3 regions of the Streptomyces sp. NPDC046261 genome follow, and region 2 is predicted to be linked to each of the others. Evidence: predicted binding sites of a transcription regulator. Region 2 holds the regulator's gene; each other region holds the start of a gene.
What was found. The regulator HrcA, encoded in region 2, represses chaperone genes, less so after heat shock. The targets are predictions, from matches to a motif close to TTNGCACTCNGNNNNNCNGAGTGCNAA.
Positions count from the first base shown of each region.

Region 1: groES (co-chaperone GroES) is a predicted target of HrcA. The motif match lies at 1,728-1,754, and genes of this name have one in related genera.
Region 3: groL (chaperonin GroEL) is a predicted target of HrcA. The motif match lies at 1,613-1,639, and genes of this name have one in related genera.

Region 1 is NZ_JBEYZU010000006.1:122,399-125,670, forward strand. It holds gene ABZ956_RS13905 (methyltransferase domain-containing protein) at 1-96, opposite strand, end outside; gene ABZ956_RS13910 (flavoprotein) at 147-683, shown strand; gene ABZ956_RS13915 (polysaccharide deacetylase family protein) at 759-1,625, shown strand; gene groES (co-chaperone GroES) at 1,904-2,212, shown strand; gene groL (chaperonin GroEL) at 2,322-3,272, shown strand, end outside.
Region 2 is NZ_JBEYZU010000008.1:199,089-202,360, reverse strand. It holds gene dnaJ (molecular chaperone DnaJ) at 1-973, opposite strand, end outside; gene hrcA (heat-inducible transcriptional repressor HrcA) at 974-1,990, opposite strand; gene ABZ956_RS17440 (MBL fold metallo-hydrolase) at 2,201-2,944, shown strand; gene ABZ956_RS17435 (DUF3097 domain-containing protein) at 2,973-3,272, shown strand, end outside.
Region 3 is NZ_JBEYZU010000009.1:140,309-143,580, reverse strand. It holds gene groL (chaperonin GroEL) at 1-1,452, opposite strand, end outside; gene ABZ956_RS18640 (cold-shock protein) at 1,926-2,132, opposite strand; gene ABZ956_RS18635 (MoaD/ThiS family protein) at 2,566-2,841, opposite strand; gene thrC (threonine synthase) at 2,893-3,272, opposite strand, start outside.

The DNA.
Region 1 (3,272 bases), on a different contig from region 2:
GGCGGGGTCGTAGTCGCGCAGCCCGTCGAGGAGGGCGCGGCCCTCGTCGGTGAGGAGGGCGGCGAAGGCGTCGAGGGGGGTGATCGGTGCGGGCACGTGTCTCATTCTCTCTTGCGGGCCCCTGCCGCACGCGGTGGACTGCCCTGGTGACGACGACCACGAAGCGCACCCTTTACCTGGTCTGCTGCGCCGCCGAGCCGGCCGTCCGGGCCGTCGACGGAGTCCGCGCCGCGCAGGCCGCCGGCTGGGAGGTGTGCCTGATCCTCACCCCCTACGCCCGGCGCTGGCTGGAAGCGGACGTCCCCGCCCTGGCCGCGCTGACGGGTCACCCCGTACGCCATGAGTACAAGCTGCCCGGGGAGCCCGACGTGCTGCCGCCGCCGGACGCGATCCTGGTCGCGCCCGCCACCTTCAACACGATCGGCAAGTGGGCCGCCGGCATCTCCGACACCCTCGCGCTCGGCCTGATCACCGAGGCGATCGGCCTCGGGCTGCCCGTCGTCGCGCTGCCGCACCTGGCCGACGCACAGGCCGCGCACCCCGCCTTCCCCAAGAACGTGGCGTTCCTGCGCGAGGCGGGCGTGACCGTGCTGCTCGGCGAGGACGGCCGCGACCCCGGGCAGGGCGACAGCGCGGAGTCGTACCCATGGGCCGCGGCGGTGGCGGCGCTGCCCGCGCCCTGAGGCCCGTCCGGGGGGCCATCCGGCCGTCACCCCGCGCCCACAGCGGCATCGAACGCATGCACAACAATCGTGCGCGTGAGCCCGTCTGTTTCCGGCCGCCTCCGCGCCGCCGCCCTCGCCTCCGCCGCCGTGCTGCTGACCGGCGTTCTCGCCGGGTGCTCGAACTCGTCCTCCGGCGCTCCGAAGGCCTCGCAGAAGCCCGGCCGCTCCGGCCCCTCTGGCACGGCCGCGCCCGTCACGCCCACCGCACCCGACGACGCGTACCGCCGCTGGGGGCTGGACAAGCCGCTCGCCGCGCCGCCAGCGCCCCCCGCCACGAAACTGCTGCAGGGCGTCAAGCCGGGCGCGACGCCCCAGATCGTGCGGCGCATACCGACCAAGGACAAGGTCGTCTTCGTGACGATCGACGACGGGGCGGAGAAGGACCCCGAGTTCCTGAAGATGGCCAGGGAGCTGAAGCTGCCCTTCACGATGTTCCTGACGGATGGCATCTCCCGCGCGGGCAGCGGCTACGGCTACTTCGACCAGCTGCGCGCCCTCGGCAACGGCGTCGACAACCACACCCTGACCCACCCCAACCTGCGCACCCTGTCCCCCGACGCCCAGCGGCGCGAGATATGCGGGCAGCAGGACGCCCTGGAGAAGCGTTTCGGCACCCGGCCCGCGCTCTTCCGGCCGCCGTACGGCAACTACAACGACGCCACCCTCGCCGCGGCGGGCACCTGCGGGGTGCGGGCCCTCGTGCTGTGGGAGGTGACGATGCAGATCAACGACATGCGCTACGCCCAGGGCGGCGGGCTGCGCCCCGGCGACATCGTCCTGGCCCACTTCCGCGGGCCGGGGGAGCTCAAGGGCACGACGATGACGCGGATGGTCACCAACATGCTGCGCAGCATCCAGCGGCAGGGCTACACGGTGGCGCGCCTGGAGGACTACCTGTAACCCACTGTCTGTATCCCCTCCGGGGTCGGCCGCTGGGCTCGGGTGAAGTCCCAGGAGTACCTCCCCGGCACAGGGGGTAGCCAAAGCTCGCCGCACGGCGAATTGGCACTCCGCTTGACCGAGTGCTAACCGCGTCATAGTCTCGGCTCCGTTGGCACTCTCCACCGGCGAGTGCCAAACACAGCGACGGGCAGATCCGGCACCCGCGACGACGGATCTACCAGGTCGCCACCTCAGACAGTTAACCCCGTGAGATCTCCGAAGGGGGAGGTCGGATCGTGACGACCGCCAGCTCCAAGGTTGCCATCAAGCCGCTTGAGGACCGCATCGTGGTCCAGCCGCTCGACGCCGAGCAGACCACGGCCTCCGGCCTGGTCATCCCGGACACCGCGAAGGAGAAGCCCCAGGAGGGCGCTGTCCTGGCCGTGGGCCCGGGCCGCTTCGAGAACGGCGAGCGCCTGCCGCTCGACGTGAAGGTCGGCGACGTCGTGCTCTACAGCAAGTACGGCGGCACCGAGGTGAAGTACAACGGCGACGAGTACCTCGTCCTCTCGGCCCGCGACGTCCTCGCGGTCATCGAGAAGTAGTTCACCCAGGCTTTCGAAGCTTTTGATCTGCGCCCCTGGTTCCCGTGCCTGCTAGCCGGGCGCCCGGGGCGCAGGTCGTTTGAGAGATACGGCGAAGGATACGTAACCCATGGCCAAGACCCTGAAGTTCGACGAGGACGCCCGTCGCGCCCTTGAGCGCGGCGTCAACAAGCTCGCCGACACCGTGAAGGTGACGATCGGCCCCAAGGGCCGCAACGTCGTCATCGACAAGAAGTTCGGCGCCCCCACCATCACCAACGACGGTGTGACCATCGCGCGCGAGGTCGAGCTCGACGACGCGTACGAGAACCTCGGCGCCCAGCTCGTCAAGGAGGTGGCGACCAAGACCAACGACATCGCGGGTGACGGCACCACCACCGCGACCGTGCTGGCCCAGGCGCTGGTCCGCGAGGGTCTGCGCAACGTCGCCGCGGGTGCCTCCCCGGCCGCCCTGAAGAAGGGCATCGACGCCGCGGTCAAGGCCGTCTCCGAGGAGCTGCTCGCGACCTCGCGTCCGATCGACTCCAAGTCCGACATCGCCGCCGTCGCCGCGCTCTCCGCGCAGGACAAGCAGGTCGGCGAGCTCATCGCCGAGGCGATGGACAAGGTCGGCAAGGACGGTGTCATCACCGTCGAGGAGTCCAACACCTTCGGCCTGGAGCTCGACTTCACCGAGGGCATGGCCTTCGACAAGGGTTACCTCTCGCCGTACATGGTCACCGACCAGGAGCGTATGGAGGCCGTCCTCGACGACCCGTACATCCTGATCCACCAGGGCAAGATCTCCTCGATCCAGGACCTGCTGCCGCTGCTGGAGAAGATCATCCAGGGCGGTGGCTCCAAGCCGCTGCTGATCATCGCCGAGGACGTCGAGGGCGAGGCGCTCTCCACCCTCGTCGTCAACAAGATCCGCGGCACGTTCAACGCCGTGGCCGTCAAGGCCCCCGGCTTCGGCGACCGCCGCAAGGCGATGCTCGGCGACATGGCCACCCTCACCGGTGCCACCGTCATCGCCGAGGAGGTCGGCCTCAAGCTCGACCAGGCCGGTCTGGACGTGCTG
Region 2 (3,272 bases):
GGTCGCCACGGCCGCCGCCGCGCAGGTGGGTGACGCCGCGCTGGTGCAGCGGGATCGACTGGCCGGACTGCGTGCCCGGGCGGATGTCGATCTCCTCGACGCCGTCCAGCGTCTCCAGCGGCACCTTCGTGCCGAGGGCGGCGGCGGTCATCGGGATGGTGACCGTGCAGTGCAGGTCGTCGCCACGGCGCTGGAAGACCGGGTGCGGCGTCTCGTGGATCTCCACGTAGAGGTCGCCGGCGGGGCCACCGCCGGGGCCGACCTCGCCCTCGCCCGCGAGCTGGATGCGGGTGCCGTTGTCGACACCGGCGGGGATCTTCACGGTCAGGGTCCGCCGCGACCGGACGCGGCCGTCGCCGGCGCACTCCGGGCACGGGGTCGGCACCACGGTGCCGAAGCCCTGGCACTGCGGGCAGGGGCGCGAGGTCATGACCTGGCCCAGGAAGGACCGCGTGACCTGCGAGACCTCGCCGCGGCCGCGGCACATGTCACAGGTCTGCGCGGACGTGCCCGGAGCCGCGCCCTCGCCGCTGCAGGTCGTACAGACGACGGCCGTGTCGACCTGGATTTCCTTGGTCGTGCCGAAGGTCGCCTCGTTCAGGGTGACTTCGAGCCGGATCATGGCGTCCTGGCCGCGGCGCGTGCGCGAGCGCGGACCGCGCTGCGAGGCCTGGCCGAAGAAGGCGTCCATGATGTCGGAGAAGTTGCCGAAGCCGGCGCCGAAGCCGCCGGCGCCCGCACCCGCGCCGCCCGAGGAGGACAGGGGGTCGCCGCCGAGGTCGTAGACCTGCTTCTTCTGCGGGTCCGAGAGCACCTCGTAAGCGGCGTTGATCTCCTTGAACCGCTCCTGCGTCTTCGGGTCCGGGTTGACGTCCGGGTGCAGCTCGCGCGCGAGACGGCGGAAGGCCTTCTTGATCTCGTCCTGCGAGGCATCACGCCGTACGCCCAGGACCGCGTAGTAGTCCGTGGCCACTTACGACTCCGCCAGGATCTGTCCGACGTAACGTGCCACTGCGCGTACCGCTCCCATCGTTCCGGGGTAGTCCATGCGGGTCGGTCCGACCACGCCGAGTTTGGCGACGGCCTCGTCGCCCGAACCGTAGCCGACCGCGACGACGGATGTGGAGTTCAGTCCCTCATGGGCGTTCTCATGACCGATGCGCACGGTCATCTCCGAGTCCTTGGCCTCGCCGAGCAGCTTCAGCAGCACGACCTGCTCCTCCAACGCCTCCAGCACGGGCCGGATCGTCAGCGGGAAGTCATGACCGAAACGAGTGAGATTGGCGGTGCCGCCGATCATCAGCCGCTCCTCGGTCTCCTCGACCAGCGTCTCGAGCAGGGTGGCGAGAACCGTGGAAACGGTTCCGCGATCGTCCTGCTCGAAGGAGTCGGGGAGGTCCTGCACCAGCTGCGGCACATCGGCGAAGCGGCGTCCCACGACGCGGCTGTTCAGCCGCGCCCGCAGATCCGCCAGCGAGGTCTCGCCGAACGGCGCCGGGCAGTCGACCATCCGCTGCTCGACCCGGCCGGTGTCCGTGATCAGCACGAGCATCAGGCGGGCCGGGGCCAGCGAGAGCAGCTCCACGTGGCGCACGGTCGAACGGGTCAGCGAGGGGTACTGCACCACCGCGACCTGACGGGTCAGCTGCGCCAGCAGCCGCACCGTACGGGCCACCACGTCGTCCAGGTCGACGGCGCCGTCCAGGAAGTTCTGGATGGCGCGCCGCTCCGGCGTCGACAGGGGCTTGACGCCCGCGAGCTTGTCGACGAAGAGGCGGTAGCCCTTGTCGGTCGGGATGCGGCCGGCGCTCGTGTGGGGCTGGGCGATGAAGCCCTCGTCCTCCAGCGCGGCCATGTCGTTGCGCACCGTGGCCGGGGAGACACCCAGGCGGTGCCGCTCGGTGAGGGCCTTGGAGCCGACCGGCTCCTCGGTGCCCACATAGTCCTGAACGATGGCGCGCAACACCTCGAGCCTGCGTTCGCTCAGCATCGCGCGCACCTCCAGTCAGTGGTCCAGCCGTCTTACGGTCCTGCGGGTCTCACAGGGTCTTCACCCTTGGCACTCAAAGGTCACGAGTGCCAGAACCCTTCAGCCAGTGTACGGCCGGGCCCCACGGCCAGGGCAAGGGCCGTCCCCGCCGCGAGCCTCCCGCGCTCCTCCGGGCAGGCAACGGTACCGCTCTGCGGCTAGCGTCGCGGTATGGAGAATCACGGGGATCCCCCCGCCGCGGGGGCGCGCTGGGAGCGGCTCGCGCCGGGTGTCGTACGCCGCAGGCTGCCGGGCTGGGACGCGACGGTGGGCGCCATCGCGGGCGCCACGGGCGTCCTGGTCGTCGACACGGGCTCCTCCCTGCACGAAGGGGTGGAGATCCGCCGCGAGGTGCAGGACCTCTTCGCGCTGCCCGTGACGCACATCGCACTGACCCACCCCCACTTCGACCACGTCCTGGGCACGGCCGCCTTCGCGGGCGTGCAGGTGTACGGGGCGGTGGGCGTCGCCGAGGTGCTGCGGCGCGACCGCGACGAGCTGCGGTGGGACGCGGTACGGCACGGAGTGGAGCCCGACGTCGCCGCCGAGGCCGTCGAACTGCTCGTCCGGCCCGAGCACCCGGTCTCCGGCGAGCTGACGCTCGACCTGGGCGGCGGGCGGCGGGTGCTGCTGGCGAACGTCGGGCCGGGCCACACGGCGCACGACCTCGCCGTGCTCGTCCCCGGGACGGGCGGGGCGCCGGAGGTGGTCTTCTGCGGCGACCTGGTCGAGGAGTCCGGCGAACCGCAGGCCGGCCCGGACGCCCTGCCGCACGCCTGGCCGGGCGCGCTCGACCGGCTGCTCGCGCTCGGCGGCGACGACGCGCTGTACGTGCCGGGGCACGGCGCGGTGGTGGACGCCGCCTTCGTACGGCGGCAACGCGGCGTGCTGGCCGGGCGCTTCGGCGTGTCGTGAACCACCGTCGTGATCCACAATGGCCCGCATGCGCAGCAGCAGACAGTACGGCCCCGATCTGACGCCCCCGTGGAAGCGGAACACGCCGGCTCCCGAGGTGCCGGCCGAGGTGGACCTCGTGGTGGAGGAGGTCACGACGGGCTTCTGCGGCGCCGTGATCCGCTGCGAGAAGACAGCTCAGGGCCCGACGGTCACGCTCGAGGACCGCTTCGGCAAGCACCGCGTCTTCCCCATGGAGCCCCGCGGCTTCCTCCTGGAGGGGCGCGTCGTCACCCTCGTACGCCCGGCCCCCGCCTCGCGCACCCCGCAGGCCCCCGCCCGCACGGCT
Region 3 (3,272 bases), on a different contig from region 2:
GTCGACGTACTCGCCGGTCGCGGCGTTCAGGCCGTGACCCACGGTGAGGTTGCGGACCTTCTCCACGACGACGCCGCCCTCGAGACCACCGTTGACGGCGATCTGCTTGAGCGGGGCCTCCAGGGCCAGCTTCACGGCGTTGGCGCCGGTCGCCTCGTCGCCCTCGAGCTCGAGCTTCTCGAAGACCTGGGAGGCCTGCAGCAGGGCCACGCCACCACCGGCGACGATGCCCTCCTCGACGGCCGCCTTCGCGTTGCGGACGGCGTCCTCGATGCGGTGCTTGCGCTCCTTGAGCTCGACCTCGGTCGCGGCACCGGCCTTGATGACGGCCACGCCGCCGGCCAGCTTCGCCAGGCGCTCCTGCAGCTTCTCGCGGTCGTAGTCGGAGTCGCTGTTCTCGATCTCGGCGCGGATCTGGTTGACGCGGCCCTGGACCTGGTCGCTGTCACCGGCACCGTCGACGATGGTCGTCTCGTCCTTGGTGATGACGACCTTGCGGGCGCGGCCGAGCAGGTCGAGACCGGCGTTCTCCAGCTTGAGGCCGACCTCCTCGGAGATGACCGTGCCACCGGTGAGGATGGCGATGTCGCCCAGCATGGCCTTGCGGCGGTCGCCGAAGCCCGGAGCCTTGACCGCGACGGACTTGAAGGTGCCGCGGATCTTGTTGACGACCAGGGTCGACAGGGCCTCGCCCTCGACGTCCTCGGCGATGATCAGCAGCGGCTTGCCGGACTGCATGACCTTCTCGAGGAGCGGCAGCAGGTCCTTGACCGAGCCGACCTTCGAGTTGACGATCAGGATGTACGGGTCGTCGAGCGACGCCTCCATACGCTCCATGTCGGTGGCGAAGTACGCCGAGATGTAGCCCTTGTCGAAGCGCATACCCTCGGTGAGCTCCAGCTCCAGACCGAAGGTCTGGGACTCCTCGACGGTGATGACGCCTTCCTTGCCGACCTTGTCCATCGCCTCGGCGATGAGCTCGCCGATCTGGGTGTCGGCGGCGGAGATGGAGGCGGTGGAGGCGATCTGCTCCTTGGTCTCCACGTCCTTGGCCTGCTCGAGCAGGGCGGCGGAGACGGCCTCGACGGCCTTCTCGATGCCACGCTTCAGCGCCATCGGGTTGGCACCGGCGGCCACGTTGCGCAGACCCTCGCGCACCAGCGCCTGGGCGAGGACGGTCGCGGTCGTCGTGCCGTCACCGGCGACGTCGTCCGTCTTCTTCGCGACCTCCTTGACCAGCTCGGCGCCGATCTTCTCGTACGGGTCCTCGAGCTCGATCTCCTTGGCGATGGAAACACCATCGTTGGTGATCGTGGGGGCGCCCCACTTCTTCTCGAGGACGACGTTCCGGCCCTTGGGGCCGAGGGTGACCTTGACGGCGTCGGCGAGCTGGTTCATCCCGCGCTCGAGACCGCGCCGTGCCTCCTCGTCGAACGCGATGATCTTGGCCATGTGAAGTGGTCCTCCCAGGACGGGGTGGATTGCTCCGGACCGCGCTGGCGCCCGCGACGGACGGCCTGCGTGCCCCGCGGTTCCTTGCCCCGCTTGGCTCGCCGACCTCACCGACGGTCCAAATCTGTCACTCTCACCCGGAGAGTGCTAAGCCCAATGATTAGCACTCGACCCCCACGAGTGCAAGCGGTCTGGCGTGTATCCACCCTAGGTGGCAGGGGGGCACCTCCCGGCGTTAGCCGGGGGCGCAAGCGGTCTGGCGCGTATCCACCCTAGGTGGCAGGGGGGCACCTCCCGGCGTTAGCCGGGGGCGCAAGCGGTCTGGCGTGTATCCACCCCGGAGCGGTGGGATCACCCCGCCGTCCGCAACCCTGCCCATCCCCGCGCCCGCGCACACGCGAGGGGCCCGCACCCGTAACAGGTGCGGACCCCTCGACGGTGAGCCGTATGAGCCGGTGGTCGATGCGACGTGATCAGCCGGCGGCCAGCCTCACCATGTCCGCCTGAGGCCCCTTCTGGCCCTGCGAGATCTCGAACTCGACTCGCTGCCCCTCCTCGAGGGTGCGGTAGCCGTCCATCTGAATCGCGCTGTAGTGGACGAAAACATCCGCACCACCGTCGACCGCGATGAAGCCGTACCCCTTCTCCGCGTTGAACCACTTGACGGTGCCCTGAGCCATGCCTAACTCCCCTATTACTGGCCCTTGCGCAGGACCGCACCTCGCGGACCCGGGTCAGACCTCACCCCCAGACAGGTTGGAGGTGTGCGCCGGAACGCGTCGACCGCGGCTGAATGTATCTGCACGGATGCCGTCTGCAACAGGTCAGTCGGACGAGAATTCCGGGCGTGGCCGAGTGCTTATTAGCACCGATTTCCACCGCTTCCCGGGCAAGTCGGGCCGGGCATAACACAGCCAACCCGACAATTCGTGCACACGTTACGCGCACAACTTGACGGGTTCTCATATGCGTTCGGCGGTGACGCCGGAGGGGGAACGCCCCAACTGTATCGCGCTTCAACAGACGGAATCGCCCCGTCCGTTTAACGGGCGGGGCGATTCCGGGGAAATGCTCAGGAACCCTTCGGAAAGCTCAGGCCAATGATTTGACCCGTCAGCCGCCGGCCACCGCCGGAATGATCGAGACCCCCGCCCCGTCGGGCGTGGCGGCCTCCAGGCCGCCCTCGAACCGCACGTCGTCGTCGTTGACGTACACGTTGACGAACCGGCGCAGCTTGCCGCTCTCGTCGAGGACACGGGCGGCGATTCCGGGGTGGTCGGCCTCCAGGGACGCGATGACCTCGGCGAGGGTGGCGCCCTCGGCGCTGACCTCGGCCCGGCCGGAGGTGTAGGTGCGAAGGATGGTGGGGATACGGACGCTGACGCTCATGGGATCACCTCTGGTGAAAGCTGGGGGACGTGGGAACGAAGTCGTGTGCTGTCAGCGGCCGGCGAGGCCGACGGCGCGGAACGCCTCCAGCGACGGCCGGATCGTCGCCGTCGGCCCCGCCGCCACCGCGTCGAGCGTCTTGAGCCCGTCCCCCGTGTTGAGCACGACCGTGGTCAGCGCCGGATCGAGCACCCCCGCCTCGATCAGCTTGCGGGTGACGCCCACCGTCACCCCGCCCGCCGTCTCCGCGAAGATGCCCTCCGTCCGGGCCAGCAGCCTGATGGCGTCGACGATCTCGGTGTCGGTGACGTCCTCGACGGCGCCGCCCGTCCGCCGTGCGATGTCGAGCACGTACGGTCCGTCCGCGGGGTTGCCGATGGCGAGGGACTTCGCGATGGTGTCCGGCTTCACCGGCCGTACGACCTCGTGCC